DNA from 3 places in the Rahnella perminowiae genome. Region 3 is predicted to be linked to each of the others. Evidence: predicted binding sites of a transcription regulator. Region 3 holds the regulator's gene; each other region holds the start of a gene.
What was found. Region 3 encodes PhoB, which activates phosphate uptake and scavenging genes when phosphate is short. Its sites were predicted from a motif close to CTGTCATAAAACTGNCNNAT; they were not measured.
Positions count from the first base shown of each region.

Region 1: the regulator PhoB is predicted to act here: its motif matches at 5,646-5,665, upstream of pitA (inorganic phosphate transporter PitA).
Region 2: the regulator PhoB is predicted to act here: its motif matches at 7,879-7,898, upstream of rbsK (putative transcription factor/ribokinase fusion protein RikA).

Region 1 covers NZ_JAFMOT010000186.1:113,831-124,552, forward strand. Annotated here, with positions in the region: gene J1781_RS20970 (LysR family transcriptional regulator) at 1-49, shown strand, start outside; gene J1781_RS20975 (serine hydrolase domain-containing protein) at 117-1,283, opposite strand; gene J1781_RS20980 (methyl-accepting chemotaxis protein) at 1,715-3,370, shown strand; gene J1781_RS20985 (hypothetical protein) at 3,412-3,720, shown strand; gene J1781_RS20990 (BaiN/RdsA family NAD(P)/FAD-dependent oxidoreductase) at 4,203-5,426, opposite strand; gene pitA (inorganic phosphate transporter PitA) at 5,737-7,242, shown strand; gene uspB (universal stress protein UspB) at 7,453-7,788, opposite strand; gene uspA (universal stress protein UspA) at 8,126-8,566, shown strand; gene J1781_RS21010 (hypothetical protein) at 8,788-8,937, shown strand; gene J1781_RS21015 (hypothetical protein) at 8,949-9,311, shown strand; gene rsmJ (16S rRNA (guanine(1516)-N(2))-methyltransferase RsmJ) at 9,377-10,123, opposite strand; gene prlC (oligopeptidase A) at 10,133-10,722, opposite strand, start outside.
Region 2 covers NZ_JAFMOT010000182.1:136,367-147,088, forward strand. Annotated here, with positions in the region: gene J1781_RS17200 (SIS domain-containing protein) at 1-861, opposite strand, end outside; gene J1781_RS17205 (ROK family transcriptional regulator) at 976-2,721, shown strand; gene J1781_RS17210 (TetR/AcrR family transcriptional regulator) at 2,970-3,518, opposite strand; gene J1781_RS17215 (alkene reductase) at 3,652-4,743, shown strand; gene J1781_RS17220 (SDR family NAD(P)-dependent oxidoreductase) at 4,804-5,586, shown strand; gene J1781_RS17225 (oxidoreductase) at 5,719-6,537, shown strand; gene J1781_RS17230 (NADP-dependent oxidoreductase) at 6,637-7,659, shown strand; gene rbsK (putative transcription factor/ribokinase fusion protein RikA) at 8,141-9,355, shown strand; gene J1781_RS17240 (Dap2 family DHDPS-related protein) at 9,450-10,379, shown strand; gene J1781_RS17245 (NanQ anomerase/TabA/YiaL family protein) at 10,550-10,722, shown strand, end outside.
Region 3 covers NZ_JAFMOT010000179.1:53,084-63,805, reverse strand. Annotated here, with positions in the region: gene phoR (phosphate regulon sensor histidine kinase PhoR) at 1-1,089, opposite strand, end outside; gene phoB (phosphate response regulator transcription factor PhoB) at 1,112-1,801, opposite strand; gene sbcD (exonuclease subunit SbcD) at 2,029-3,267, shown strand; gene sbcC (exonuclease subunit SbcC) at 3,264-6,512, shown strand; gene J1781_RS14710 (ABC transporter substrate-binding protein) at 6,751-7,773, shown strand; gene J1781_RS14705 (ABC transporter permease) at 7,785-8,549, shown strand; gene J1781_RS14700 (ABC transporter ATP-binding protein) at 8,546-9,367, shown strand; gene mak (fructokinase) at 9,438-10,358, opposite strand; gene rdgC (recombination-associated protein RdgC) at 10,568-10,722, shown strand, end outside.

The sequences.
Region 1 (10,722 bases), on a different contig from region 3:
AAAAAATGACGAACGACTGCTGCATATAATTGATTTACTGAAAATGTAGAAGTGAGAAAACTCACCCTTGCGCGCAAAAACGGAAGGGATTCTTTGTTATTTCACCGCCTCTTCCGTCACCGGCAACGGCCTTTGAAATCGTCCGCCATTGCCATTTTCAGTAACAAATCATGGCCGACATAATTGCTCCAGTTGAAGGAATTTTGTAGAACCACTACCGCATTTTTATGCTTTTTATCGAAGCCAATATAACTGGAATACCCACCGATATAGCCGACCTGATAAGTAATAATCTGTCCATCTTTATAATCTGTGACCCAGGCGATGTTAGCGGCTTCCATTTCTCTCTGGAAATAAATCTTTTCCGTGGTCTGAATAGCGGCACTGAGAGCCGCAGATTGTGAATCATCAATATGCGCCCGCAAATATTTCAGCAAATCATCAGCATTACTGTAAAGGCTGGCCGCCGCCACCATATTGTTCGAGAAATGCCAGTCAGGCACCACGTCGCCACGGCGGATAAGTTTAGGCTGATCCCCTGCATGACCAATCGCGCGGTACGGATAGGTTTTTAACTGGCTGGCATAAAAACTGGTGTTACCCATTTTTAAGGAATCAAAAATAAAGGTATAAGATAATTGCTGAATATCTTCACCGGTTTTTAATTTCAAAATATAACCGAGCAGTGCATAGCCTAAATTAGAATATTGTGGCTGACGTAATAACGGCCTTTTAAAAGACGACAGGTCATCGACCACGGCATCGCTGTCCAGCTCATGATAGAAATTGTCGCCGGTATATAAATACTTAAGGAAACTTTCCAGCATATCTTTGGTCATGTTCTGACGGGGCAAACCCGAAGTGTGCGTCGCCAGTTGCAGCAGGGTGATTTTTTTGGCGTCCTCGCTCAGCGGGGTATTTTTTGGCAGGAGATCCACCAGTTTGTCATCCCACTTAAGCTGTCCTTTATCGACCAGCCCCGCCACCACTTCTCCCGTCACACCTTTACTGACCGAACCGAGTGCAAACAGGGTTTCGCCATCAATCCTGTAACCGTTCACCGCGTTGGTATAACCATAGCCCCAGGTTCTGGCCGCGCCGTTATTTCTGATGATCCCGATCGCCATGCCGCTGGATTTTTCTTTGTGCAGGTACCGCCGGGCTACGGTATCCACCATATCGTCAAGATTTTGGCTACAGGCCAGCTGCTTCACTTCATGCGGATTTTCATCAACCTGCATATCGGAAAGTGTGCCGCACGCTGTCAGAAGCAGTGGAAGCATGATACTTAAGCCCGAAAATCGTCCCGTGATTCTTTTCATTTTATTGATTTATAAAGATAAATAGCACGGTGGCAATTATGCATAAACATCAGGTGACCTTGTGACAGAGAAAGAGACATGCCGGATGGGCGTGGGCAGGTCGCAGACTGTGTTATTTCCTCGCGCTTTTCAATGAGAAATTGCCGTGTTCCTGATGTTCTTTTTAACAACCTTCCTGATCCGTCGGAAATGATTCAAAAACCGATCCAATGAGAATGAAAAATCTCTTTAGATGCATAAAAAATCATTCGCAACATTATTTATGAACATTTTATTAACGTAAATTATTGAATTAGATCGGTTTAATTAACGTTAACGCAATTTTTGCCGATAACCGTGATTCACATCCTGTCTTTTTCCTGAAGGCGGGACTTTTAAAATCAGGGGAAAATATGAACATCACAAAACGTCTTTTACTGACGTTCTCGCTGCTTTCTGCGGCCCTTATCTCAATGGGCGTCGTCGCAATCATGTTGATTTCGGGTTTCCAGGACCGGTTTGAATATGTTCAGGTCAATACGATCCCTTCAATTAAGGATCTCAATAATCTTATTGATCAAAGCAATAAGCTTTCTCTCACCCTCTATAAACATCAGAGCCAGACCGATAACGGTAAAATGCCTGAAGTAGAAACCCGCATTCAGCAGCAGATTGCCGGGCTAAAAACGCTGACGGATTATTATCTGCAGCACAACATCTCAGATGCTGAAGATGAAAGGCTGACACACGTGGCTTTTGACAATATTCGTAAAGTGGAAGAGAAACTTCCCGCCTTTCTGACCTCTTCACGAGCGCATCAGGACGATGTCACTCTGGCAATGATTGAGGGCGACGACAGTATCGGCGGGGCTATCCGTCAGCTCATCGCCGATTATCGCAAACAGCTTACCTTAAATATCAACATCGGTGAGGGGCTGCGGGCCATCAACCACAGCATTTTCAACACCACATTGTGGGGAATGGGCGGCAGCGTGACGATCATTATTCTGCTGTTGGGATCCTTCGCACTGGCCACCATCCGTCGGGTACGAAAAAGCCTGCTGGACATCGGCGGGATTATGGCCGTCGCCAGCGAGCGGCTGGATCTGACCGTAAGCGCCGATGACAGCCGTCATGATGAAGTGGGCAATATGGCCCGCGCGTTCAATAGTCTGATGCAACGCGTATCCGGAGCGCTGCTGTCTGTGAGCGCGGCTTCCCAGTCCGTCAGCAGCGCCTCGGCACAAATCGCGGCCGGTAACGAAGATCTCTCCTCGCGCACCGAGCAGCAAGCAGCTTCTCTGGAACAAACGGCCGCCAGCATGACCGAGCTGAGCGAGACGGTTCGCCAGACGGCTGACAACACGCGTCAGGCCAGCCAGCTGGCGGGTAACATGAATGCACTGTCGGAGAAAAGTGCATCATCACTTGAGACGATGCTGGGTACGATGGGTGATATCCGCAGCAGTTCACGCAAAGTCACTGAGATCATCACGCTTATCGAGGGCATCGCCTTCCAGACCAATATTCTGGCGTTAAATGCCGCCGTGGAAGCGGCACGTGCCGGTGAGCACGGTAAAGGCTTTGCTGTTGTTGCAGGAGAGGTCAGAAATCTTTCACAACGTTCGACCACCGCCGCGCGTGAGATAAAAGAACTGATCGACCTTTCCTACAGCCTGATCGAAGCCGGTGCCCATCAGGCGGGCGATGTCGGCGAGAACATGAACTCCATGGGTAATGCCATCCGTCAGGTGACTGATTTGGTCAACGAGATTGCCGCTGCGGCAACAGAGCAGAGTCAGGGGATTTCTCAGGTACATCAGGCGGTCAATCAGATGGATGACGTGACTCAGCAGAACGCCGCGCTGGTAGAGGAAGCCTCTTCAGCCTCGCGCTCGTTGCAGGATCAGGCTGACGGCCTGGCGAGACTGGTCGGCGAATTCCGTCTCAGCGACGCCACGGCTCAGCATCAGTCCCGGGCAAAACCGGCGCGGGCACTAGCCGCCCTTCCACGCACGGAAAAACCGGGTGCGCACTCCACAAATGAGTCCGACTGGCAAAGCTTCTGATCAGGCTTTTGCCGTCGTCTCGTTACCGGGAGAACGTCATTATGGAAAATCTTCAGGAGCATGCCGGCCATCTGGAAAAACACAGGGCGCTGATCGAGAGCTTCGAACAGATGGCGGTGCTGGTGAATCAGCTTGCTACGGGAGAATACCGTTCACTGGATTTGTACATTAATAACTGCCGACATTTCCGCGATCGCAGTCTGGAAGTTCAGGCGGTGCTGGCAGATAAGCGTTTTGAAACCTACCTGATGCGCAATGATATTACGCTGTATTACAGCATTCACAGCGTAAATATGGCCTTCGGCATGATGACCAATATGCTGGAAAATTTGAAAGGTTTTTTGTCCTGAGAAGGTGTTACCGGGGGACTCCAAAACGCCAGTCAGGCTGCCGTTCACGACAGGAGACTATGAGTTCAAAGTGACCGTATCCTAAAAGTACGTTTTAGCTGACCCCGCTACCTCAGAAAGGGTGGCGGGGTTTCTTGTGGTTCGTATCATTGGGTTTTACGCGTAGACTGCCCAACCTCACAAACCCGCTGTGATTATCCCGTAATAAAAACAATACCGCCCACAGGTGGCATTAAAACATCTGGACAGATAAACGCGGCAAGCCGCTAGCCTGCTTATGCAACCCAGCGGCCTTGCTCACCGGCGTGAACCGCTCGCTAAACACGACATAGGATCTGTCGGTCAGTGGCGACCACTACCCTATGTCGTGTTTTTCTGCTTTTGAGGGGGGAGATTTTCCTGTTTGACATCAAAATTAGATTTTTTGTCGAGGTGCTCTGGATCACGAACTTTAATGTCTCAAATGCAGGTGAGATCACCAACTATTTATTCAGATCACCATTTTTATTATTGCAAAACACCACCAGATCCTGCGCACAGGCCCACGCCGAACTCCACGCCCACTGGAAGTTATATCCACCCAGCCAGCCGGTGACATCCACTACTTCACCGATAAAATACAAGCCCGGCACCTTAGCGGCGGCCATGGTTTTGGACGACAACTCTTTGGTATCGACGCCGCCAAGCGTCACTTCTGCCGTGCGGTAACCTTCGGTGCCGTTGGGCTGAACCTGCCAGTTTTGCAGTTGTTCAACCAGTTCCACCTGCTGCGGCACATTCAGCTGTTTCAGCGTGACGTCCGGCAACTGATCCAGCGTTTGCAGGCACTCCACCAGACGTTTCGGCAGTTGCATCGCCAGCGTATTTTTCAGGCTCTGGTTCGGGTGTTCCTGACGCTGCGTATTCAGAAACGCCGCCAGATCCACATCAGGAAGTAAGTTAACGCTCACAAACTCACCCGGCTGCCAGTAGCTCGAAAGCTGTAAAACTGCCGGACCGGACATGCCACGATGGGTGAAAAGAATGCTTTCACGGAAAACCGTGCCGTCTTGCGCAGTCAGAACCGCAGGCACTGACACGCCGGAAAGCGTCTGCAAATGATCGAGCAGCGGTTTGTGCAGGGTAAACGGCACCAGACCGGCGCGGGTCGGCAGCACTTTCAGGCCAAACTGTTCCGCCAGACGGTAACCGAAGGGTGTCGCGCCCAGCCCCGGCATGGAAAGCCCGCCGCTGGCAATAACAAGTGAGTGAGTGCTTACAGTTGAGCCATTCACCTTGATGACAAAGCCATTTTCGGTTTTCTGCACATCGGAAATCTCGCTGCGCAGGCGTACATCGACGTTGCCCTGCTCGCATTCTTTATCGAGCATGCTGACGATTTGCTGTGCCGAGTCGTCGCAGAACAACTGCCCGAGGGTTTTCTCGTGCCAGGCGATGCCGTAACGGTTGACCATATCGATGAAATCCCACTGGGTATAACGCGCCAGCGCGGATTTACAAAAATGCGGATTTTCGGAAAGATAGGCAGCGGGTTCAGCATAAAGGTTGGTGAAATTGCAGCGTCCGCCGCCTGACATCAAAATTTTGCGTCCGGTTTTTTTGCCGTTATCCAGCAGCAGAACCCGGCAGCCACCTTGTCCGGCCTGCGCCGCGCAGAACATGCCTGCCGCACCTGCACCAATGACTACCACATCAACCTGTTCCACTTTCGGCCTCTCTTTTACGGAAATTCAACTACGTTTTACATAAGGTTCGCCCTGTTTACCGGGGCGTTGAGCCGCGGATTGTAAGGGACAGGCGCCTGTTAAACCAGCCAACAGACCGTTTCCTGAACGTCGTAAGTAAATGTTTCAATCACCAAAGGAGGAATAACTTTTTGATAAATAAAAACTTAACCAAATCCAGGGTAGATATTGGACTGTTTTTAGTCAAAAAAATGTCATATTTTCCTTTTCCCCTCCCCCTGTTCTCGCAGATAATGCGCGGCGTTCATGACCACTAACTGGCGTAACAATTATGCTGCATCTATTTGCCGGATTGGATATTCATACCGGTTCGTTATTGATTCTCGCGTTACTGTTTGTTCTGTTCTATGAAGCCATTAACGGCTTCCATGATACGGCCAACGCAGTGGCAACCGTCATCTATACCCGGGCAATGCGTTCGCAATTAGCGGTCGTGATGGCAGGGGTATTTAACTTCTTTGGCGTCCTGCTCGGTGGTTTGAGTGTGGCTTATGCCATCGTTCATTTACTGCCAACTGATTTGCTGCTCAACGTGGGTTCTGCTCATGGCCTTGCCATGGTGTTTTCAATGTTACTGGCGGCGATCATCTGGAACCTTGGCACCTGGTATTTCGGCCTGCCGGCGTCCAGTTCTCATACCCTGATCGGCGCCATCATTGGCGTAGGGCTGACCAATGCATTAATGACTCACACCTCTGTGGTCGATGCGTTAAACATCCCCAAAATGATCGGTATTTTTGCCTCACTGATCGTCTCCCCGCTGGTCGGGATGATTATGGCAGGTACCATGATTTTCCTGCTGCGCCGTTACTGGAGTGGCAACAAGAAACATGCACGTATCCACCTGACCCCTGCTGAACGGGAAAAGAAAGATGGCAAGAAAAAGCCGCCATTCTGGACACGTATCGGCCTGATCCTGTCGGCTATCGGCGTGAGTTTCTCTCATGGCGCTAATGATGGTCAGAAAGGTATTGGCCTGATTATGCTGGTTCTGATTGGTGTGGCTCCGGCGGGTTTTGTGCTGAACATGAGTGCAACCGGTTACGACATTACCCGTACCCGCGACGCCGTGACCCACCTCGGACAGTATTATCAGCAACATGCTGATGCTGTACCGCATGTGGTAGCACTGACACCGATAGTGCCTGCACCTGATGTTAATATCGCACCGACTGACGAGCCCAAAGTGTTCCACTGCGACAGCAGCCACGCACTTGACGCCATTGGTCGTGCGCAAAGCCTGCTGACTAATCTGCAATCTTATAGCGACCTGTCACCGGACGAACGCAGCCATATGCGTCGCCTGCTGATGTGTGTTTCTGATACTGCGGATAAAGTGGCGAAGCTGCCGGAAACTTCCGCCGCAGATAAACGCTTCCTCGGCGAGCTGAAAACCGACATTCTGCAAACCGTCGAATATGCACCTATCTGGATCATTATCGCGGTAGCGCTGGCGCTGGCACTGGGTACCATGATTGGCTGGAAACGTGTTGCGACCACCATCGGTGAGAAGATTGGTAAGAAAGGCATGACTTACGCACAGGGGCTGTCAGCACAGCTTACTGCGGCAGTGTCCATCGGCGTAGCCAGCTACACCGGCATGCCAGTTTCCACCACGCATGTGTTGTCGTCTGCCGTCGCGGGCACCATGATTGTCGATGGCGGCGGTGTGCAGTCGAAAACCGTGAAAAACATCGCGATGGCGTGGATATTAACCCTGCCGGTGTCGATTGTGCTTTCCGGTGTCCTGTACTGGATTGCCCTGAAGCTGATCTGATGCTTGTCTGACAGGCAGTAAAAAGGCGACCTTGCTCAGCAGGTCGCCTTTTTTGTTTCCTTTTTCACACATCCTCCCTAATTCATAACCAAAGTAATTGGAGTTGCAGCAAGGCAGCAAACGAGAGAATCCCGATGAGCTGACACAGGTCAGTGATTCGGGTGAACGAGAGCCGCTAACGCCGCTGCAGCTTCAAGTACGAAGGGTATGCTAATACCAGATAAGCATGGCTAACATACTGATTAATATTAAACCGACCAGTGCCGTAGTCAGGATAAACTGACCGCGAACCCGCTCACAACGGCGAATAAACTCAGGATCGTGATGTTCAACGTAGCGCTGAGCATAAATATAGCGTACCAACCTTATTTGCTTGCCAGGCTGACCGTGAGCCGTAAAAAACCCTCCGCCATCGACGTACTGATACAACAGCGGATCGCACCCCCGCAGAACCACCAGCAATGCGCGCAAAGAAGAGTAATAGCGCAGCATATTCACTACACATACAAAACATAAAGCCCAAAACAGCGCAACGGGACTGATCATGATTCCCCCTCAAGGCGAACTGACACCGCGCAATGCGCCCGTCATGCTGGCACACACCCGGCGTTTCGCCCTGCCTTTCCGCAATTTCACACCCCCGGGCTACCTTCGCCCGCCCTCTTTTCGTACCACAGAAGATTGCCAAAGCAGGAGACGCCTGCATTATTGAGTGTAGGAAACGAATCCGAAACTGTTCATATTATTTATATCTATGGATTCTCAGATAAGGAAATGGGATCTGTATGCTTGATTTATTTAACCATTTTGGCGCTATACTGACGTCATGACATCCGCATGATGCTGATATTGCTATTAACCGACTTATGGAAGGAGTTTTCTTATGGCTTACAAACACATACTTATTGCTGTGGACCTGTCGCCGGAGAGCAAAGTTCTGGTCGAGAAAGCCGTTTCCATGGCGCGCCCGTATAACGCCAAAGTGTCCCTGATCCACGTTGATGTGAACTATTCAGACCTGTATACGGGTCTTATCGACGTTAACCTGGGCGACATGCAGAAACGTATTTCCGAAGAAACCCATCACGCGTTGAACGAACTGTCGCAAAATGCCGGCTATCCGATTTCGGAGACCCTCAGCGGCAGCGGTGATCTGGCGCAGGTGCTGGTAGATGCCATCAACAAATATGGCGTGGACTTAGTGCTGTGCGGCCATCATCAGGATTTCTGGAGCAAGCTGATGTCCTCAGCACGCCAGTTGATTAACACCGTTCATATCGACATGCTGATCGTGCCATTGCGCGATGAGGAAGAAGAAGCGTAAGAGGCGTTGCTGTTAATATTGTAAACAAGCCCGCTGGTTTTCACCTGCGGGCTTTTTTTGTCTTTTTGCCTGGAGAATACGGGTCGATTCCTGAACAAAGGATTAATCTGTATATACAGAATAGGTGATTAACAATATATAAATCACATCCCTCTGTTAATTATGAACAATATTCAAACAGTATGGGTATATACGGAAGATGTTTTCATACAGGATGTATTATGAAAATCCAGTTTTCACCGGCAGTGAAAGAGAAATTGTTCGTAAAACATAATGTTGTGGAGAAAGAGGTCTTCGAATGCTTTGCTAACCGCGAGGGTCATTATCTGAAGGATACCCGCGAAAAGCTGGCAGCAACACTCCCAATTTAGAGGAAGATATTATGACGACCCGCCATGACGCTCAGGATAATGCAGAAATGTGGGATAATCGCGAGCTCGGAGCATCGGAGGAGCATGCAGAGGCAGTTAACCCTTCTCTGGCCGCTGAATTTGATGACATGATGGAGCTTCAGGCCATCTCAATAAGGTTGCAAAAATCGCTGCTGAATAACCTGAAAACCATCGCGGCACATCACCAGATTGGATACCAGCCGATGGTAAGGGATTTACTGACGCGTTTTGCGGAAGCAGAAATGAAAAAGATCCTGATTGACCAGCTAAATAAGATCGACGAAGCGCAACGGGATCGTGAAAAAACTGTACCCGTTACCGAATTTATCGAAGATTTGCGTAATCAGGCATGAAAATAAGAAACCAGAACGTATGTGCAGTGCTTTCTGGTTTCTTATTAATCATGCGATGCCTTTGGTTACAACGGCGTATAGATATCAAACCGGTGACTTTTGGTCACGACAGCGGCCTGGGCGGCAATATCAGCCATCGGCGGTGCGTAGTCCGGGCGTTTGACCACAATACGTTTAGTCGCTAAACGGCGTGCCGGTTCCAGCAGGCCATCCGCATCTTCATCCGGGCCGACTAATCCCTGAAATACCCGCATCTCTTTCTTCACCAGCGCACTTTTCTGTTTATGCGGATACATCGGGTCGAGATACACCACTTCCGGTTTTGGCGATAGTGCAGCCAGCGCTGTCAGGCTTGAGGCATGCAGCAACGTCATACGCTCGCGCAGCCACGGGCCGATTTCTGCATCGCGATAGCCGCGCGCCAGCCCGTCATCGAGCAGTGCCGCCACTACCGGATTGCGCTCCAGCATCCGCACCTTACACCCCAGGGACGCCAGTACAAACGCATCACGGCCCAGCCCTGCGGTGGCGTCAACGACATCCGGCAGATAGCTGCCTTTAATGCCGACGGCTTTGGCTACTGCCTCACCGCGTCCGCCGCCGAATTTGCGACGATGCGCCATCGTGCCGCCGACAAAATCGACATAAATCGCGCCGAGTTTTGGCTCGTCACGTTTGCGTAATTCCAGACGTTCAGACGTCAGCACCAGCGCCATTACGGCATCCGGGTCAGACGTCAGATCCCAGCGCTGCGCCAGAACAGATAAGGCGCCTTCATCGGCGCCTTCTTCACACAGTAAACACACACTCACAGGCAGAGGTTATCCTTTGATTCCGTAGTGGCGCAGCATAGCATCCAGCTGCGGCTCACGCCCGCGGAAGCGTTTGAACAGCTCCATCGGCTCTTCGGAACCGCCACGCGACAGAATGTTATCCAGGAATGACTGGCCGGTTTCGCGGTTGAAAATACCTTCTTCTTCAAAGCGGGAATAGGCATCGGCAGACAACACTTCCGCCCACAGATAGCTGTAATAACCCGCCGCATAACCGCCCGCAAAGATGTGGCTGAAAGCGTGCGGGAAACGTCCCCACGACGGTGACGGTACCACGGCCACCTGTTTTTTGATTTCTGCCAGCGTTTGCAGGATTTGCGCACCTTTGGCCGGGTCGTACTCTGCATGCATACGGAAATCGAACAGACCGAACTCCAGCTGACGCAGGATAAACAGCGCCGCCTGATAGTTTTTCGCCGCCAGCATCTTATCCAGCATCTCTTTCGGCAGGGGTTCGCCGGTTTCAAAATGACCGGAGATAAACGCCAGAGCGTCCGGCTCCCAGCACCAGTTTTCCATAAACTGGCTTGGCAGTTCGACAGCATCCCACGGTACACCGGCAATACCGGCAACCCCCG
Region 2 (10,722 bases), on a different contig from region 3:
AACGAAATCGATACAGCCGGTGTGACCGGCCTGCTGTGCGAACCGATCTACGGCCGCGCGGGCGGTATGCCTCACTGCGTCCAGTTGCGCGGGTAACTGACGCCAGCCTGCGTTGCAGTCGCGTCCGATCAGCGCATCCGTCAGCAGGCCCAGGCAGACACTGGTGGCCAGCAGCGCCACGGAGGACATGCCGGAATCGATCAGCGTGCCGAGCCAGAGCGTGTCGGCGCTGACCGCCGCCAGCGGCGAGTCTGCCTGATTAACCAGTGCCAGCCGCCGCCCGGGGCGCTGCTGTTCCAGCACTCTCACAACTTCCGGGCTGCGTCCGCTCTGAGAGACGCCCAGATACCAGTCTGCCAGCGGCGGCGTGCCATCGGGCATATCGTCACCATTGCTGCGTAGCGCCCGCAAACCGGCCGCTCGCAGTTCATGTACCGGCGCGGCGAGCACCGCATAAGATGCGCCGATACCGGCGAACAGCAGCGTGCCGCCGCGCAGTGCGGTGATATCCAGCGTGTCCAGCCACGCCTGTGCGCGTTCGCAGGTCGACTCCAGCGCGGCGGCCTGCCGGGCGACGCCCTGGGCGAAAGGGATTAAAATTTCTGTGCCGGTCATGTCATCATTTCCCTGTAGTGTTAAGGATGAAACTTTTATGTCACAAACAACTTCGCACAGTTTGTGCAGCGCGGGAAATGACGTAATAAACCGATAAAAATCAGTAAACTGATGGTTTTTCGTTGCATTTTTCTCGTGACGTTTCAGCCGGTGCTGACAATTTTCTGCGTGATAACTTGACCGGGAGGCATCATCTCGCGCATAAAACTTGACCTTATTGCCATAACATTGACCGAAATAGTCCAAAGCAGCGGCGGAGCGGCAAGGTAAATAAGTATTCCCTATGATGGCGCGCCGCCCGTTTCGGGCGACTCCGTCCCCCGGTGCACACCGTGCGGTTAACCGCGTAAAGGAGAGAGAATGACCCATTCATCATGGCCGGTGCTGGTGCTGGCCCGCGATCACGACGCGGCAGTGATTAGCCGGGCGCTGAAGCGGCGGCGGCTGCAACGTCTGGCACGTGGCATCTACAGCGGTGACATTGACACCCCTGCCGACATCATCGTCAGACGTTATCTGTGGCAAATCGTCGACTATTTCTTTCCGGAGGCTGTGGTGTGCGGGGCGAGTGCAATGCGTGCCGATCCGGCCGCGGGCGGCGTCATCGAACTCTGTCATTCGCGGCGGCGGCCGGTTGTCCTGCCGGGGATAACGCTGCGTCCTCAGAGCGGCGCGGCGCGCCAGCCTGACGACACGCCGCTGCACGGTTCGCTATGGCTCAGTTCGCCCACGCGTAGTTTGTTGTGGTTTTTCAGCCAGCCGGTGGCCGGCCGCGACAGCGGGCTGCTCTATAGCTGGTGGCGCCGGCAGGAGGCGGAACGCCGTGAGCTGCTGTCTGGTCTGGCGCAGCGTGCTCATGCGCTGAATCAGCAGGCGGCTGTGGCGGAGGTGACGGCGTTTTTACGCCAGCGCTCCGGAGAGACGACTCTGCCGGACGGGGAGGGGACGGGGCCGTCTCCGGCGCTCAGCGTTACGGCGCAATTGCTGGCGATCGAACTCATCGCGCAGGGCGGTGCGACTCAGTCCGAGCTGACGGCAAGGCTCGGCATGGCCAAAAGCACGGTGTCCACCGGTCTGCAAGAGCTACAACGTCACAGCTCGATCGTTGCCACGGCCGGTGCCAGAGGGCGCGGTGCCAGTGTGTATCAGCTGGCGCGTCAGGCAGGGTGGGTGCTGGGTGCGGATATCGGCAACAGTCAGGCGCTGTTTATCGCCCGTAGTCTGGATGGCCGGCAGCTGGCGCTGCGTCAGTTCACCAATGGCGCGTCCGCGCAGCTTATCATTGCGGCAGCCGACGCCATCGCCGCACTGCGTCAGGAACTGTCCGCCTTTGGTCCGCTGCTGGCGGTGACGGTCGCTTTGCCCAAACCGGTGCGCCCGGATGTGCCGCTTTCCGGACGCGACGGTCCGTCGCAGGCCGGACTCTCGCCGGATGCCATTCTGGCACGGCTGCCGCTACCCGACGGCGTGCATCCGTTGGTGGAGAATAACGTCAACTGTGCGGTGGTGGCCGAAGTTAACCACGGCATCGGCCGGGGGCTGCAGGATGTCGCCTTCCTGCAGATAGGCGAACGCATCGGCTGCGGCATTATAGCCGGGGGCGCGCTGATTCACGGTGCGCGTGGCTGCGCCGGTGAAATCGCCGACCTGCCGTTTCCCTGGAGCGAGCGGGAGAAACCGGGCGAGTTACTGCTTGAGCAGCATCTGGCGCAGCGCGGATTTCTGGATAGCTTCAACGCACAACGGCCGCCGGGCGCTCCGGCGGTACGCTCGCTTGAGGCGCTGCTGGAGCGCGCGGCGCGCGGCGAACCTGTCGCCCAGCAGGCGGCGCAACACTACGGCGAGCAGATCGGTTTTCTGGCGTTAGGTTTGGTGGCGATACTGGATCCGGCCATGATCATTCTCGGCGGCAGCGTCGGCTCGAACCGGCTGATTGTCGCGGCGGCGCGGCGGACAGTTGCCGCCATATCCCCCTATACCACCGTCGCCGCCTCGCAGTTTGGTCATCTGGCGACGGCGGAAGGTGCTGCTCAGCTGGCGCTTGAGGCCGCGCAGCGTAAACTGCTGGGCAAAGCGGTGCGGCCGCGCCAGGGCGACGCGGTCTGATTTGACGCGGACAGGGACAGAAATTGATGCGATGTCCGAACGGAATCGCGAAACGTTAGCGTTAACCGGACCGGATGAGCAGGGACGACCGTCCCAACAGCACCGTCAGTTAAACAAATCATTTGCTTTATATGGGATCGGGTCCGGTCCCATCGGATATGTTGCGGACCTGCCGGTGAAGGCCGAGACGCGTGCCTTCGCCTGCGCATCGTCGGCCCCGCCGGGCCGTATTTCCGGATCTTCTACTTTCAATCTTTACGCGCGTCCTGACTGAGCAGTTGAGTGCGGCAGACATCCAGAATTTCATCAGCCAGAGCGGAATTATCCGGGCAGGCACGGGACAACACCAGGGCACCGACAAGATGGGCGATGGTATCTATCAGGTCAGCGCGCGTGCCATTTTCAGTTCCTAAAATTGCCAGCTGGCGTTCAATTCCGGCGGCAAATGTCGCCTTGATTGACGCAGACTGACGGGCTGTATCGGTGCCCAGTGCCGACATCACACACCCTTTTCCCATATCATCGCGATGTTGTCGGGAGAGGTAGTATTCAATAAATTTTTCCCGGTCCACACCTGCCGTGCTTTCTGCAGAACGCGTAAAACCGCAGCTCATTGCCTCCGCCATCAGATCAGCCTTGGAACCAAAGTGCTTGTAAAACCCGCCGTGGGTTAAGCCTGCAGCAGACATCAGTTCCGCAACGCCCACGCCATCGTAACCGCGTTCACGAAAAAGTTCTGAGGCCGTTTCAACAATGCGCATCCGGTTTTCCCGAACCTGATCTTTTGACACTTTCATGCTTTCCTGCCCTCTCAAAAATAGGGGTTAAGTATACATTGATGATGGTCATAATCAAACCGGTTGACTTTATAGATTATGATCATCATCATTATGCTGACACGTTGACCCACCCCTTAGCAGGTAAATAAACATGACAAATCAACGCTTATTTCAGCCCTATGATCTTGGCGCAATCACACTGACCAACCGCATCGTGATGGCACCGCTGACACGTAACCGGGCCGCAGCGGGTCTGGTACCGGGCGAACTGGCGGCGACCTACTACGCCCAGCGTGCCACAGCAGGGTTGCTGATTACCGAAGCGACGCAGATCTCCGCACAGGCGCAGGGTTATCAGGATACGCCGGGGATCTACACACAAGCTCAGATCGATGGCTGGCGCAAAGTGACTGACGCCGTGCATGCCAAAGGCGGGCGCATATTTGTACAGCTTTGGCATGTAGGACGAATTTCGCATGTTGATTTGCAGCCTGGTGGCGCTGCGCCGGTCGCACCGTCCGCTATCCGTGCCGGAACGAAGACTTTTGTGAACAATAGTTTTACTGACGTCTCAGAGCCGCGTGCGCTTGAATTGCAGGAAATACCGGGGATTATCGATGATTTCAGGAAGGCATCGGCCAATGCCATTGCGGCCGGATTTGACGGCGTAGAGATCCACGGTGCCAATGGTTATCTGCTGGAACAGTTCCTTAAAGACGGCGCAAACCAGCGTACTGATGAATACGGCGGCTCCGTGGAAAATCGTGCGCGCCTGTTGCTGGAAGTCACGGCGGCCGTAAAAGATGAGATCGGTGCAGAACGTACAGGCGTACGTATTTCACCGGTTTCACCTGCTAATGCGATTTCATGCAGTGATCCGCAGCCACAATATGATTACCTCGCTGAACAACTCGATGCATTGGGCATCGTGTACCTCCATGTGGTTGAAGGTGCGACGGGCGGCCCGCGTGATGTATCACCGTTCGATTACGACTCCCTGCGCCGGCGTTTTAAAAACACCTACATCGGCAACAATGGCTATGACCTGGAACTGGCGTCCGCTCAGCTTGCGCAAGGTAAAGCCGATCTGTTCGCGTTCGGTCGTCCGTTCATCTCCAACCCGGATCTGGTCGAAAGGCTTAAGACGGGCGCGCCTCTGGCCTCACTCAATCCTGAAACGCTTTATGGCGGTGGTGCAGCGGGATATACCGATTACCCGTCGCTGACTGAGACCAGCAAGTAAAGCCCTACATACATCGCACATGGCGGATTCTGTTTACACCTTAATAAAGAAGATCAACTTATGACTAAAGCTTCAGTTCTCATCACAGGCGCATCCACAGGTATCGGTGCTGTTTACGCTGAACGGTTTGCCCGCCGGGGCCACGACCTGGTTCTGGTCGCGCGCGACAACGCGAAGTTAGAAACACTGGCCGCGCGTCTGCGACAGGAAAATGGCATTTCTGTCGACGTTCTGCCTGCCGACCTCACGCAAACGCGTGATTTAGCCGCGGTCGAAGCCCGTCTGCGTGAAGACTCACGGATTGGCATCCTTATCAATAACGCGGGTATCGCGCAGTCCGGCAGTTTTACCGGGCAGACGCCTGATTCGATAGAAAGCCTTATCGCGCTTAACGTCACCGCCCTGACCAGACTGGCCAGCGCCGTGGCACCACGCTTTGTGCAAGCGGGGGAAGGATCGATCGTCAACATCAGTTCTGTCGTAGGCCTGGCCCCGGAATTTGCCATGACGGTTTACGGTGCAACTAAAGCCTTTGTGCTTTTCCTGTCTCAGGGACTGAATGTCGAGCTGTCATCTAAGGGCATTTATGTCCAGGCGGTACTCCCTGCCGGCACTTACACGGAAATCTGGGACCGTGCGGGTATCGACATCAGTAACGCGGCAAAATTCATGGAAGTGGGCGAGTTAGTGGATGCCGCACTGGTGGGCTTTGATCGCCGTGAACAGGTCACCATCCCGCCTTTACATAATGCAGCCCGCTGGGACACCCTCGATGCTTCGCGTCAGGCTCTGCTCTCAGACATTAAACAAGATGAAGTCGCTGAACGATATAAAGCACTTTAGTCAATGAGGTGAACTGTGCAGAACGGTCTTCCGACGGTTCTGCACAGCGGTAAATCCGACATACATCTCTTACAGCCTGTCCTCTCATCAGCGATGAGAAACCACAAACTCATCATGAAGGCCTTATTCAGCATGACAAAAAAACGTGTAGCACTGGTTACCGGCGCGTCCTCAGGTATCGGCGAAGCATCTGCTCTTAAACTTTTAGCGGCGGGGTATAGGGTATATGGCACGAGCCGGCGTGGTCCTCAGGCGGGAAAGCCTCCGTTTCCGTTACTGACGCTGGATGTGACAGACGACGCTTCTGTCGGGGCCGCCATTGATGAGTTGCTGCGCCTGGAGGGGCGGATCGATGTTCTGGTGAACAATGCGGGTTTCGGGGTCGCGCCGGCGGCGGCGGAAGAAAGTTCTGTCGATCAGGCCAAACACATTTTCGACACCAACTTTTTGGGCATCGTCAGGTTGAGCCGGGCAGTGATCCCTTATATGCGCCGTCAGGGCAGCGGGCGCATCATTAACATCGGTTCGATACTCGGGATCGTTCCGTTACCTTATGTGGCACTTTATGCGGCCAGTAAGCATGCGGTTGAAGGGTATTCGGGTGCACTGGATCACGAACTGCGCACACAGGGCATCAGAGTTTCTGTCATTGAACCTGCCTACATAAAAACACAATTTGAAGCCAATAATATCGAGCCGGATGCCAGGCTTCAGGAGTATGACCAGATCCGGGCTAAGCTGGCGAAAGTGGTAAGCAAGGCGATGGCTGAGGCGGAAAGTCCGCAGGTTGTGGCTGACGTGGTGGTTAAAGCGGCTCAGACGTTACGCCCGAAGATGCGTTACACGGCAGGCAAGCTGGCCGGTCAGTTGAATTTTATTCTCAGATTCGCCCCTGCTTCATTCCTGGATAAGGTGGTGCGCAAAAGTCTTCAGCTTGATGCGAAAGCATAAAAAAGACGTTTTTACGATGGGTTATTACCGGGGATTTTTTGCGCGGCAACAGGGCCGCTAAGGAAATTTCATTGGCAAACGCGACAGGGCAAACAACAAATGAAAACTAAGACGATGAAAGCGTTTACGTTTAAACGCTATGGTAAATCCCCAGAGCGGGGATTTGATAACGTAGATTATCCTGCCCCTGATGCTGATGAAGTCCTGGTTAAAGTTTATGCGGTGGGTCTGAACCCGATTGATAACATTATCCCAACCGGAATATTTAAGCCGGTTTTGCATTTTAAGCTCCCCGCCACATTGGGCAGCGACTTGTCCGGAGTGGTCATTGCCGTGGGGAGTCGTGTGACGCGTTTCTCGCCAGGCGACGAAGTCTTCGCCAGCATTTTTGACAAGGGAACGGGTTCCCTTGCCGAATTTGCTTTGGTGCCTGAAAGCGCGGCGGCCATGAAACCCGCCAGTCTGGATTTTGTGCAGGCAGCTTCGCTCCCGATGGTGAGCCTCACATCCTGGCAGGCACTGACAGAGCGAGCCGGGCTGCATCCGGGCCAGAAGGTTTTTATTCCGGCAGGTTCAGGGGGAATTGGCAGTTTTGCCATCCAGCTGGCGAAGCATCTTGGGGCAAAGGTGGGGACAACAACCAGTACGGGCAATGTCGAATGGGTGCGTCAGATTGGCGCAGACGAAGTGGTTGATTATAAAAAGCAAAAATTCGAAAATGTGCTGAGTGGCTACGATATGGTTCTCGGCACTGTCAGAGGCGATTCAATTGAAAAATCTACCCAAATTCTCAGGCCGGGTGGAAAGATTGTTTCTCTCACCGGCCCGTTAGATGCTGCGTTCGCGCGGACCCGGGGATTAAATTTCTTTCTGCGTTTTGTCTTCGGGCTGATGAGCCGCAAGATGATGCGTCTTGCGAAAAAACGAGGGCTGACCTATTCATTTCTCTTTGTCCGTCCTGATGGCGATCAGCTTACTCAAATCGGTAAACTCATAGAGGCTGAACAAATCAGGCCCGTGATCGACAAGGTATTCCCTTTTGCACAAACAAAGGAAGCTCTTGCCTATCTGGGGCAGGGACACGCGAAGGGGAAAGTGGTCGTTAAGATGCAGGAGTCATAACAGGTAAGATTTGAATCTGTTTAAACGAAAATCGACAGGATCAGTCTCTGCTCTTTTGACGGGATATCCTGGCCATTGCGATAGTTAAAATTGTTCGCTTACCTCGGGCTCTTTTTATGTCATCTGTTGAAATGAAATATATCTCACTTTGTGATCTTCAACATCTCATGGCGATAAACCTCCATCACTAATATCTCCCGTGACGGACATTTTCCAGCATGGCGGAAGATTAATGACAAAAAATAAAAGCCCGCTTAAATCTCCTTAAACGGGCTTCTCTCATGAAACCATCCGGCTTACACCTTCCTTTCTCAAAATGAGCATTTGTTTGCTTTGCCCGACAGAATTCCCCGCTTATTACGTCACAAAAAACATAAGTTCCCATTTTTGTTTACTTCCGTTTTGCTATTTAAGCTATGAGCATCATCACTATTTAACCTGTTTTATACATTTATTCTGAATACAGAGAAGGTGGGTGGCTATGTTTCTTGAAGAGCGTCGGCAACAAATCCTGGAATATCTGGATAAAAATGAGCGGGTAAAAGTGGATGTTTTGGCATCCCTGTTTGCGGTGACCCGAGAAACCATTCGCAATGATCTGAATGTCCTGGCGGCTGAAAAATTGGTTCAGCGCTGTCACGGCGGGGCAATGGTAATCCGGCGAAGTTTGCAGTCAAAGCTGATTACTGACACCGGCGGTAACTTTGAAGTGTTGCTACAACGGCTGCAGAGTCAGAAAAGAAAGCAGATTGTGCAACAGGGTAAAGGAAAGAACATGAAAGGTAAGGTGTGTATTCTGGGTTCATTTAACGTCGATATTGTGGCAAAAGTTGAACGTTTTCCAAAAGGCGGGGAATCTCTGCTGGCGCTGGGCAGCACACTCGGCCCCGGCGGCAAAGGGGCCAACCAGGCCACGGCTGTCAGTCGTGCAGGTGCCAAGGTGCATTTCGTTTCCAAGGTGGGTAAGGACCAGTTCAGCCAGTTTGCTTATGATCACCTGACCTCCTCGGAGATTCACTCCTTTACCCTTTATCAGTCAGAAACCGAACCAACCGGCAACGCCATTATTTATGTCTCGCAGGAAAACGGCGAGAACATGATTGCCATTTATTCCGGCGCCAATAAAACCATCAGCGAAGACGAAGTGGCGGCAATCGCGCCCGAACTTGAAGATTCGGACGTGCTGCTGGTGCAGCTCGAAAACAACTTTGCCGCTACCTTGAGCGCGATGAAGCTGGCTAAAGCGCTGGGAGTGAAGGTGATACTCAACCCGGCCCCTTTCTCGAACCACGCGCTTGAGTGTCTTGAATATGTTGACGTTATTACCCCTAATGAAACTGAGGCATCGCAGCTGTCCGGCATTGACGTGAAAGATGTAGCCAGTGCCAAAGAGGCTGCACAGCGTATCGTCAGTCAGGGTGCCAGGCGGGTCATTATTACGATGGGATCGCGCGGCGCGCTGCTGCTTGACGGCAATCAGTTCCAGCACATTCCGGCTTTCCCGGCGCTGAGCGTTGATACCACCGGTGCAGGAGACGCCTTCAACGGCGCGCTGGCCTCAGGTATCGCCAATGGGCAAAGTCTGGTGCAGGCGGCGACCTATGCCTCGGCATTTGCCTCGCTGGCAGTCGAACGCGAAGGCGCATCAAACATGCCTGATAACCCCCAGGTTTTGGCACGTCTGGCGCAGCGGTAAATGCTGCGTTCACTCTTTAATTTCCTGTAACGGTCGCTGCTTTGATGCATTGAGTCTGGCGGCCACGTAATCGATTCCGTCTTAAGGAGCAGTAATGACTAAAAGTATTGAAGGTATCGTGCCGGTGATGTTGACCCCTTTCACCGCAGACAACCAGATTGACTACCCTGGCCTGACCCGTTTGATCGACTGGTATCTTGAGAAAGGTGTCGATGCGCTGTTTGCCGTGTGTCAGTCGAGCGAGATGCAATTTCTGACTCTGCAAGAGCGCGTTGAGCTGGCGGAGTTTGTGGTGAAACACGTCGCTGGGCGCGTGCCGGTGATTGCCTCTGGCCACATCAGTGATGATATTAATGACCAAATCAGTGAGCTGAAGGCGATGGCGAAAACCGGAGCCGACGCACTGGTACTGGTCACCAATCATCTTGACCCGAAAAATCAGGGCAGTGAGACCTTCTTCGCCACGCTGGATAAGTTGCTGAGTGTTTTGCCTGAATCTATGCCGCTGGGACTGTATGAGTGTCCTGCACCGTATCGCCGCCTGCTGACCGACGAAGAGCTCACATACTGCGCTAACACCGGCCGCTTCGTTGTACTGAAAGATGTGAGCTGTGATCTGGCAACCGTTACCCGCCGCGTGAAGCTGGTGGCGAATACGCCGTTGAACATCATTAATGCTAACGCCGCGATCGCTTACCCGGCGATGCAGGCGGGGTCTAAAGGATTCAGCGGCGTGTTCACCAATTTTCATCCCGAACTTTACAGCTGGCTGTATCACAAGGCGGCAACCCAGCCGCAACTCGCCGATGAGTTAGCTATTTTCCTGTCGCTGGGCGCGGTGACGGAAACATTAGGGTATCCGAAGAATGCCAAGATTTATCATCAGCGTCTGGGCACTTTCGACAGCGAGTTCTGCCGGGTGAATAAAGACAATGTGCTGGAAAAGTTCTGGGGACTGACGGTATTGCTGGATCAAATCCACAGCGGCACTGCGCTGTGGCAGAAAAAAATCGCTGCCGTATAAGAGACGATAGCGGTGAGTGATGCGGATGAGCAGCCGTCTTATCCGCTGATTGATCGCCTGGTCGAATATTCTTGCAAATGATTACGCTTCCGGGCAGTAAGTTTTAATTTATAACGTTTTTAGCCGTAATCCGACCCTTGATATAAATAAATATAAAAGGATTATTCAACATGATCGTATGTTGCCTGAGAGACTGGGAACGTGAAAAATTCGCTTTCCATCCGATTATTAATAAAGGTATTGAGTATATTACTCAAACTGATTTCTCAACACTAACACCAGGGAAGTTCGATATTATTCCGGACAAGATGTTTTGTCTTTTTCAGGAAATGAATACCGTTCC
Region 3 (10,722 bases):
CGGCGCAATGCCCGGCCCGTTATCACTGATCTGGAATTGCGCACCATGCGGCGTTTGCTGCCAGCTGACTTCAATCCGCGTCCCGGCAGGCGTGTGGTTGACGGCGTTATACACCAGATTCGATACCGCACTGCGCAACTGATCTTCATTACCAAAGACGTTCAGTTTGTCATTAATGCGAAACACCACCTCATGCCGGCCGTTGCTTAACGTTTGCACCTCACGTTCGAGCATACCGAGCATCACCGGAATATCGACTTTCTCATGCAAATCAATATTCGCTGAAGCTTCGATTTTCGACAGCGTCAGCAACTGCTTCACCAGCCCGTCCATTCGCCGCGTCTGTTCCTGCATGGTATCCAGTGCTTTGGTGCGGAAAGGTTCTTCCAGTTTGGCGTCTTCCATCATTTCCAGATATCCCTGCAATACGGTCAGCGGGGTTCTCAGCTCATGACTGACGTTAGCAAAGAAGTTACGCCGTGCACCTTCGAGCTGGCGCATCTGTGTGACATCGCGTGCCACCATCAGCAGTTGCCCTTCTGAATAAGGCATAACGCGAAACTCGACGTAATGCTCATTATTGAGTTGCAGATTCAGCGCCCGGCTGAAATCGCGGGTCTGGATCCACAGCCGGAATTCCGGATAACGCAGCAGGTTGAAGATATGTTGCCCGTTATCTTCCGGCCAGCGGAAACCGAGCAGATCCTGCGCCAGCCCGTTACACCAGAAAATATTGCCTTCTTCCGTGGTCAGCACCACGGCATCTGGCAGCGATTCAGCACCGCTGCGAAAACGTTTGATCAACTGACCTAATTCACGACGCCGACGCCGGTTGCGCATCTGCATCTGGTTAAGCCCGTAGAACAGCGGCTCCCAGCTCCAGCGGCCGTTCGGCGGCGTAATACTGCGGTCAAGCCACAGCCAGTGAGAGAGTTTGAGCTGGTTGTAATAATTCCAGCCCAGTGCCGCAACCAGCGACACAAACAGGAGCCAGCCGAAATGACCGACGAAAATACCGAGAATTAACGCTGGCAGACAAAAGAGAAAAAATTCGCCGGCCAATCGTTTCCATGACAAACGTTCTAGCACACAGATTCTCCGCTGTGAGGACTCAATAACGCGTTGAAAAACGGTATCCGGTACCACGAACAGTCTGGATCATTCTGTCATGTCCGCTGGTTTCCAACGCCTTACGCAAACGACGAATATGCACGTCTACGGTGCGATCTTCCACATAAACGTTAGTGCCCCAGACGTTATTGAGCAACTGTTCCCGGCTATAAACACGTTCAGAATGCGTCATAAAGAAGTGTAATAACTTAAATTCTGTCGGCCCCATATCAAGCGCCTGTTCGTTGGCCATCACCCGGTGAGACGAGGGATCCAGGCTTAAACCCTGCATGTCGATCACTTCTTCCACCGCCATTGGCGAGATGCGACGCATCACCGCTTTAATGCGGGCAACCAGCTCTTTCGGGGAAAACGGTTTGGTGATGTAATCATCGGCACCGACTTCGAGGCCACGCACCCGATCTTCTTCTTCACCGCGTGCGGTCAACATCATTACCGGAATTTCGCGGGTCAGCGCCTCACGTTTAAGATGCTTAATAAACTGAATACCGGAACCGCCAGGTAACATCCAGTCGAGCAGGATAAGTTCAGGGTAAGGTTCAACAAGCTGCCCAATCGCTGAATCAAAATCCTCAGCTTCTACGGCCTGATAGCCATTTTGTTCCAGTACAAAACACACCATTTCACGGATTGGAGCTTCGTCTTCAACCACCAATATACGTCTAGCCATCGTAGGTCCTGCCAATAGGTTAGCGATCTTTTATTTGATTGCGGGCGCCATTATGCGTCAGTTTTGTGACAGATTTATGAATGAAAAGAATGGTTCATTACAGTCAAATATGACAGATAATTAGCGGCCATCTCGCTGAAATTGGACTGATTTATCGGGGACATCTCCCCCCGCCGACGTTTATACTTTGCCCCATTGTCGTCATCCAGGGTTCATACAGGAGTCTCATGCGCCTGATCCACACGTCAGACTGGCATCTTGGCCAGTACTTTTTCACCAAAAGCCGTGCAGCCGAACATCAGGCATTTCTGCGCTGGCTGACCGGTCAGGTGCAGCAACATCAGGTCGACGCCGTGATTGTCGCGGGTGATATTTTCGATACCGGATCACCGCCCAGTTATGCCCGCGAATTGTATAACCGCTTCGTGGTGGAATTACAACAAACCGGCTGTCAGCTGGTGGTACTGGCTGGCAACCACGATTCCGTCGCAACACTTAATGAATCACGCGAGCTACTTTCCTGCCTGAATACGCGGGTGATTGCCACTGTCGGCGAAAATCTGTCTGAACAGATTTTGGTGCTCAGTCAGCGTGACGGAAAACCGGGCGCGGTACTGTGTGCCATCCCGTTTTTACGCCCGCGTGATCTGCTGGCCAGTCAGGCCGGTCAGTCCGGCAGCGACAAACAACTGGCATTGCAGGAAGCCATCGCCGCACATTATGACGCGCTCTGGCAGGCCGCGCAGGCCAGGCGTGATGAACTCGGCATACCGCTGCCCGTTATTGCAACCGGCCATCTGACCACCGTTGGCGTCAGTACTTCTGATTCCGTGCGTGACATCTATATAGGCACACTTGACGCCTTCCCCGCGCAGGCGTTCCCGCCGGTTGATTATGTGGCGCTTGGCCATATTCACCGCGCACAGTGCGTCGCAAAAACTCACCACATCCGTTACAGCGGTTCGCCAATTGCCCTGAGCTTTGACGAACTGAGCAAAGCCAAAAGTGTGTATCTGCTCGATTTCGACGGGGCAACGCTCAGTGCCATCGACACGCTGGAAATTCCTGTTTTCCAGCCCATGCAGATACTCAAAGGCTCGCTGGCGGAAATTGAAAAGCAACTGGCGCAGTTCGAAGGCGGTGATGCACAAAAACCCGTCTGGCTTGATATCGAAGTCGCCACGCAGGATTATCTCAGCGATATTCAGCGGCGTATTCAGGCGCTGACTGCGGATTTGCCGGTGGAAGTTGTCCTGTTGCGCCGCAGCAAAGAACAGCGCATCAGCAGCATTGAGCAGCAGGAAAAAGAGACCCTCAGTGAACTGAGCGTCAGCGACGTCTTTGAACGGCGGCTGGCGCTGGAGCCAGACCCTGATGCCCCCCGTCAGGCGCGGATGCGCACTCTTTTTGCTCAGGTTGTTGAGCAGGTCACGCACGCTCAGAATGCAGAGGACAGCGCACAATGAAAATTCTCAGCCTGCGTTTAAAAAACCTGAACTCGCTGGAAGGCGAATGGAAAATTGATTTCACTGCCGAGCCGTTCGCCAGCAACGGATTATTCGCGATCACCGGCCCGACCGGGGCAGGGAAAACCACCCTGCTTGATGCCATTTGTCTGGCGCTTTATCATCAGACGCCACGTCTGAACATCACACCAAGCCAGAACGAACTGATGACCCGCCACACCGCCGAATCGCTGGCTGAGGTGGAGTTTGAAGTTAAAGGCGTAGCTTACCGCGCATTCTGGAGCCAGCGTCGAGCTAAAAATTCGCCGGATGGCAACTTGCAGGCACCGAAAGTCGAGCTGGCGTTACTGGCCGGCGGCAAAATTCTGGCCGATAAAGTGCGCGACAAACTCGACGCCATCGCCACACTGACCGGGCTGGATTTCGGCCGTTTCACCAAATCCATGATGCTGTCTCAGGGGCAGTTCGCCGCGTTTCTGAATGCTGATGCCAACGACCGCGCCGAATTGCTGGAAGAACTGACCGGCACCGAAATTTACGGACGGCTGTCTCAGCGCGTCTTTGAGCAACATAAAGAAGCGCGCATCGTACTCGACGGTCTGCATCAGCGCATGTCCGGCATCGAACTGCTCAGCGAAGAACAACGCCAGACGCTGGAGGCACAGCATGCTGAACTGAACGCACAGGAAAACAGCCTCAGCCAACAGGCGCAGCAACGCCAGCGGGATCTGAACTGGCTGCAACAATGGCAACAGGTGCAGCAAAAACTTCAGCAATCTCAGTTGCAGCTGGCTGCCGCTGAGCAGGAAAATCTGGCCGCCGCGCCGCAGTTACAACAGCTGGCACGCAGTGAACCGGCGGAAAAACTGCGTCCGTTACTCAATGACCGTCAGCGTTGTCAGGAAGAGTCACAACGCCTTCAGCAGCATCTGACGCAACTGATACAGCAACAGGAACAGCAGATCGCGCAGATGGCGCCGCTGAACCAGGCAGCAGAACAGGCGCAAACTGCACGTCAGAAGCAGGCCGAAGAACAGCGCCGGATGCAAACGCTGATCGAAGAAAAAATCCTGCCGCTGGACGGTGAAATCGCTCAGTGGCACAAATCACTGGCAGAAACACAGCGGGCGGTCAGTGAATCGCAGAAACAGGCCGCTGACCAGAACACAACACTGCGGCAAATAACGGCAGAACGACAAAAACTGGATGAAGAAAACCGCCAGCATCAAACCCGGCAGACCGCACTGACCGAAGCCCTTAACGCCGCACAGCAGCGTCAGGCAGCTCTGGAAAAACAGCATCCGCTGGCAGCCTTACAGAAACGGCAAACAGAACTGATGCAACTCCGGCCGGTGCGACAACAGCTTTTTTCGCTCGCGCAACTTTTCCCGCAGCTTAACCAGCGCGTGCAGCAACAAAACCAAGATTTTGCGCAGTATCAGGTACAACTGGCTGAGGAAGAGCAGCGCCTGGATAAGATCCGCCTGCAATGTCAGACACAACTTGAACATCTCAACGACGTAAAAACGCTGCATAAACAGGAAATGCTGATCGTCAGCCTCGAAGCTGAACGCGCGAATTTGCAAAGCGGTAAAGCCTGCCCGTTGTGCGGCTCGACCTCGCATCCGGCGGTTGAACACTATCAGGAGATCAAACCTTCTGAAACCGCACAGCGCGTCGAGAAAATGCAGCTTGAATTCGATGCGGTAAAAGCCAGCGGTATCGAACTGGCGGCGAAGATCAAAAGCCTGAAAGAACAGCAAAGACGTCTGCAGATCCAGATGGAGCAGGATCAGCAGCAACTGAATGCGCAGACGGCAAACTGGCAACAGCTCAGCATGCCGCTGAATCTGACGTTTACCCTGCATGACACCACTGACATCTCGCAATGGCTGACCGCCCGCGACGAAGAAGAGCAGCAGTCTCAGGCGCTGACCGGCCAGCACGAACAGCTGGCACGGGCACTTCAACAGGCGAAAGATGCCCTGACTGACGCCCTGAATCTCCAACAAAAAGTACAACAGCAAAGTGCATTGCTGACCGAACGCATTACGCGGCTGGTAGAAATAGAGGCGAAATCTCAGCAAGACCTTGTCCGGTTGCAAAAACAACAGGCCGAAGGTGAAAAAGCGCTTTCTGAGCTTCATGCCCGGCGCCTCGAACTGTTCGGCGAGCGCCAGGTGGCTCAGGTTCGCGAACACTTACATCAGCAACAGCAGGCGGCAGAAAAAGCGTTCAGTGATGCCCAGACCGCGCTGCATAAGGCGCAGGAACAACGCGACCAGCTTGCCGGTCAGCTGGCCAGTGCGCAGAAGCAACAATTACAGACCAGCGCACAACTGACACAAACGGAACAGGTGTGGCAACAGGCGCTGAGCACCAGCGGGTTTGCCGATGAAGCCGCGGTGAAAGGAGCGCTGCTTGACGACGTGCTGCGCCAACAGCTGCAGCAACGCAAAGAACATCTGCAACAACAACTGGCACAGGCACAGGCATTACTGACTGACGCCAGAGATATGCTGGAAAAGCATCGTCTTGTCCGCCCTGCTCATCTGAGTGAATCTGACGGTGATCTTAATGCCCTGACCGTGCAGCAGACGGAACTGGCTCAACAACTGAAAGCGTTACAACAACGTCTGGGCGAAGTGAAGAACCAACTGGAAAGCGACAAGCAGCGCCACAGCGGACAACAGGCGCTGATTGCTCAGATAGCGCAGGCACAGCTGACCTGTGATGACTGGGGTTATCTCAATCAGATGATTGGGTCCAGTGACGGGGCGAAATTCCGTAAATTCGCGCAGGGACTGACCCTCGATCATCTGGTTTATCTGGCGAACCGCCAGCTGGAAAAACTGCACGGGCGCTATCTGTTACAGCGCAAAACCAGCGATGCGCTGGAGTTGCAGGTGGTCGATACCTGGCAGGCCGATGCGCTACGTGACACCCGCACATTATCCGGCGGCGAAAGCTTCCTGGTCAGCCTGGCGCTGGCGCTGGCATTGTCTGATCTGGTCAGCGACAAAACCCGCATCGACTCTCTGTTCCTTGATGAAGGTTTCGGCACGCTTGACGCCGACACGCTGGATACGGCACTGGATGCCCTCGACAGCCTTAACGCCTCGGGTAAAACCATCGGCGTGATCAGCCATGTCGAAGCAATGAAAGATCGCATTCCGGTACAAATCAAAGTCACCAAAGTGAATGGTCTGGGTATCAGCCGTTTAAGCAGTGAATTTAAAGTCTGACCGCGATCTTTTGCGGGGCATGTCGCTAAAAATATTGCTAGCGATATGCCCTGCCGTGGATCCTGATTGTGAGCAGGCGCCCAAAAATCGCACCAGCGCAGTGCGTATCCCTTTGTCAACCTGCTGAATTTACGCCGCTTCCCGCCCGTTAACAAACTGGCATGCCCTGTGCTTAACGTTATGTATACAAGTTGCAGTACAAGTTGCAATGTATCCATAACCGCTAAGGGAACCGCCCATGAAAAACATCAAACCAGAATGCCGTCCGGTCGATAAAAAACGCCGCCAGCTGATGCAATGGCTTGCCATTACCGGTGGCGTTTCAACCCTGGGTGGCATGATCCCGACGTCGGTTTTTGCAGCCGGCGACGATGAAATCCGTATTGGCTACTGGCCGATTGTCGGCGGTTTACCCTTGTACGTGGCACTTGAACAGGGCTTTTTTAAAGAGGCCGGGCTGAATGTGAAAGGGGTGAAATTCGCCAGCGCACAACAAATTGTTGAAGGGATGATCACCGGCAGGATCCACGGCTGCGCAAATGGTACCGCAACCGGCGCGCTGGGACTGGGGGCCATTACCTCACCGGGTCTGTTTAAAATTATCTGTTCTAATCCGTCAAACCACACGCTGGTGTTAGATGAGTTTCTGGTACCACTGAACAGCCCGGCCAAGGCTATCAGTGATCTGAAAGGCAAGAAAATTGCCTGCGGCCCGGGGATCCAGAACGTCACTATGGCGAAAATTATTCTGGAGAAAAATGGCTTCACTAACCCGTCGGTGATCGAACTGCCGGTGGGGCAACACGCACCTGCCCTGGCCGCAGGACAAATTGACGGTGTATACACGCTCGAACCGACCGGCACCGTGGGGCGGATGAAAAATCTTTCCCGCACCCTGGAAACCGGCGTGATTTCTAAATATGTGCTCGGCAACGCCGACGCACCGTGGTTTGGCGGTGCCGCAGCACTCAACGCCAGCTTTATTGCCAGCAAGCCTGAAGAAACCAAAAAGTTTATTGCCGCTTATCAGAAAGCGGTGGAATTCATTGCGGCTCACCCTGACAAAGCGCGCGAAAATGTCGCCGGTTACACCAGCATTGAACCGGCGCTGGTGAAGGAAGTGCCGCTGCCGGGCTTTGTGATGTATTCCGGTTTAAAAGGCGACAACCTGCAATGGTTCCAGAAATTTTATGACGTCTTTACAGAAAGGAAAATCTTCAGCAAGCCGGTGGATGTCGCTTCACTGATTTATCAGGGATGAGGGGAAACAGAATGACTTCACGCTGGTCTTCAAGATTACTGCCGCTGGTCGGCCCGGTACTGCTGTTTTTATTCTGGCAACTGGCCGTCAGTGCGAAATGGCTCAATCCGGTGCTTCTGCCCTCACCCGTCGAGACACTTGGCTATATGTTCCGGTCATTTTCCGATGCGTCCATGCGCACCGATATCGGCGCCACACTCTACCGGACGCTGGTTTCCTTTGCCTTTGCCGCGGTCATTGGTGTGCCGCTGGGGGTCATGCTGGGCAGCAATGAAAAAGTTTACCGCAGCCTGGAATTTCTGATCGACTTCTTCCGTTCAACGCCATCCTCAGCGCTTATCCCGCTGTTTATGTTGATTTTCGGCATTACGGATGCCAACAAAATCGCCATCGCCGCCTTTGCTGCCGTGCTGGTCATCCTGTTCAACAGTGCATACGGCGTGATGAATGCCAAAAAAACCCGCCTGATGGCCGCCAAAGTGATGGGTATTTCCCGCTGGCATATTTTCAAAGACATCATGCTGATGGAAAGCCTGGCACAAACCTTTGTCGGACTGCGCACCGGCGTGTCGATTGCGCTGGTGATCGTGATTGTCGCCGAAATGTTTATCGGTTCAGAAACCGGCCTCGGCCATCGGATCATTGATGCCCAGCAGGTTTTCAATATCAAAGATATGTACGCCTCGATCCTGATCACTGGTGCGCTGGGCTATCTGCTGAATCTGGCTTTTTTACTGATCGAGAAAAAAACTGTGCACTGGAGTAGCAAAGCATGACGCAACCTCTCTCGCTGAACCCTGACTACCAAGGCCCGAAGCTGCCTCAATACGCCACGCGCCCCGACACGCATGTGACAATCCGCGGGCTGAACAAAGCCTTTGCCGGGCAACCGCTTTACACCGATCTCAATCTGGATCTGCCGCGCAGCAAAATTGTGTCGATCTTCGGCCCGAATGGCTGTGGAAAATCGACCTTAATGAATATGATCGCCGGGCTGATCCCGGTCGATAAGGGCGATATTTTATTTGACGGCAAAACGCTGGCACAAACCACCATCGGCTACGTATTTCAGAACTACCGCGATGCGCTGTTTCCGTGGATGAGCGCGCGCGCCAACATCGCCTATCCACTGGTCCGCCATGGCATGAGCAAAGCCGATGTGAATGCACGGGTTGAGGAGCTGACGCAGATGTTTGATATCCGCTTTGACCTGAAACGCTATCCGTATGAGCTTTCCGGCGGCCAGCAGCAAACGGTATGTATCATGCGGGCGCTGGCGACGCGTCCGGAAGTGATGTTCCTCGACGAACCTTTCTCGGCGCTGGATTTCGAGATGACGCTGTTTATCCGCGATAAATTGCAGGAAGTGCAACTGGCGACTGGCGTCACGATGCTGATTGTGTCACATGATCTGGAAGATGCGGTGTTCCTGGCGGATGAGATTTTACTGCTGACGCGGCGACCGACGCAGATTGCGGAAATCGTACCGTTCGACCTGCCGCGCCCGCGTGGATCGGAAATCATGAGCCATCCGGAATTTATCCGCGTCAAGGCACATACTCTGGAAGTCTTTAAGCGCGAAATGGCGCTCTGAAGGGCAACGGCGGTAAGTCACAGGGGCGCGATTTTTTTTCCTGTGACTTACTCATGATTATTTCTGATGCTTACAACGCAAAGCGCGATTGCGGCCATAGCCAGGCCGCACCGCGCACACCGCTCGAATCACCATGAACGGCTTTGAGGATCGGCGTTTCACATTCTCCGCCAAACACCCATTGTTTAATCAACAGCGGCACCGTCTGATACAAACGATCCACATTACTCATGCCTCCCCCGAAGACAATCACGTCCGGATCGAGGATATTTACTACGTTCGCCAGCGCCTTAGCCAGACGGCGTTCATAGCGTCCGAGCGCCAGTTCTGCGGTTTCATCCCCCTGTTCCACCCGCGCAATAATCTCTGCGCCTTTCAGCCGCTGACCGGACAAACGGAAGTAGTCTTCTGCAAAACCGGTGCCGGAAACAAAGGTTTCGACGCAGCCTGATTTCCCGCAATAGCACGGTACCTCACGGGCAAACTGAATTTCTTCATCATCCTGCCACGGCAGCGGGTTATGTCCCCATTCCCCGGCATTGCCATTACCGCCCGCATGCGCCGCGCCGTGAAGCGCCACACCGGAACCACAGCCGGTGCCGATAATAACCGCAAATACGGTCTGACGGCCCGCCCCTGCGCCGTCAGTGGCTTCTGACACCGCAAGGCAATTCGCATCATTGGCAATATGCACTTCGCGTTTTAATAGCAGGGCCAGATCCTCATCCAGCTGTTGTCCGTTCAGCCAGACCGAATTGGAATTTTTCACCTTACCGGTAAAAGGCGACAGAGTGCCGGGGATCCCCAGCCCTACGCTGCCGCGCTGGCCTGTGGCTTTTTCAGCATCCAGCACCAGTCCTTCGATCGCTTTGAGCGTGCGTTCGTAGTCATTTCTCGGGGTATCGACCCGTTTACGGAACAGCTCTTTACCTTCATCAGATAACGCAATGACTTCTATTTTTGTGCCGCCTAAATCAATGCCAATTCGCACGTGGTGTTCTCCTTTTACACTTTGCAGGGTCAGTTTTTTTGAGTTTATTCAGTTTAGAAGCCAGACGCGACTGTCACCAGAATAAGCTGTTATGCAATGTTACAGGGTGCGGCGATTTCTTAACGACGACTGACGCTCAATTGGTTATCATGCCGCCCTGCATTCATTTATTCAGCGTACTACGAGTGCGCTGCGACAGGGATAACGCCATGTTATGGTTTAAGAATTTATTAGTTTACCGTTTGAGCCGTGAAGTTTCGTTATCTGCTGATGAAATGGAAAAACAGCTCAGCGCTTTCACCTTTACTCCGTGCGGTAGCCAGGACATGGCGAAAACCGGCTGGGTCTCACCGATGGGTTCTCA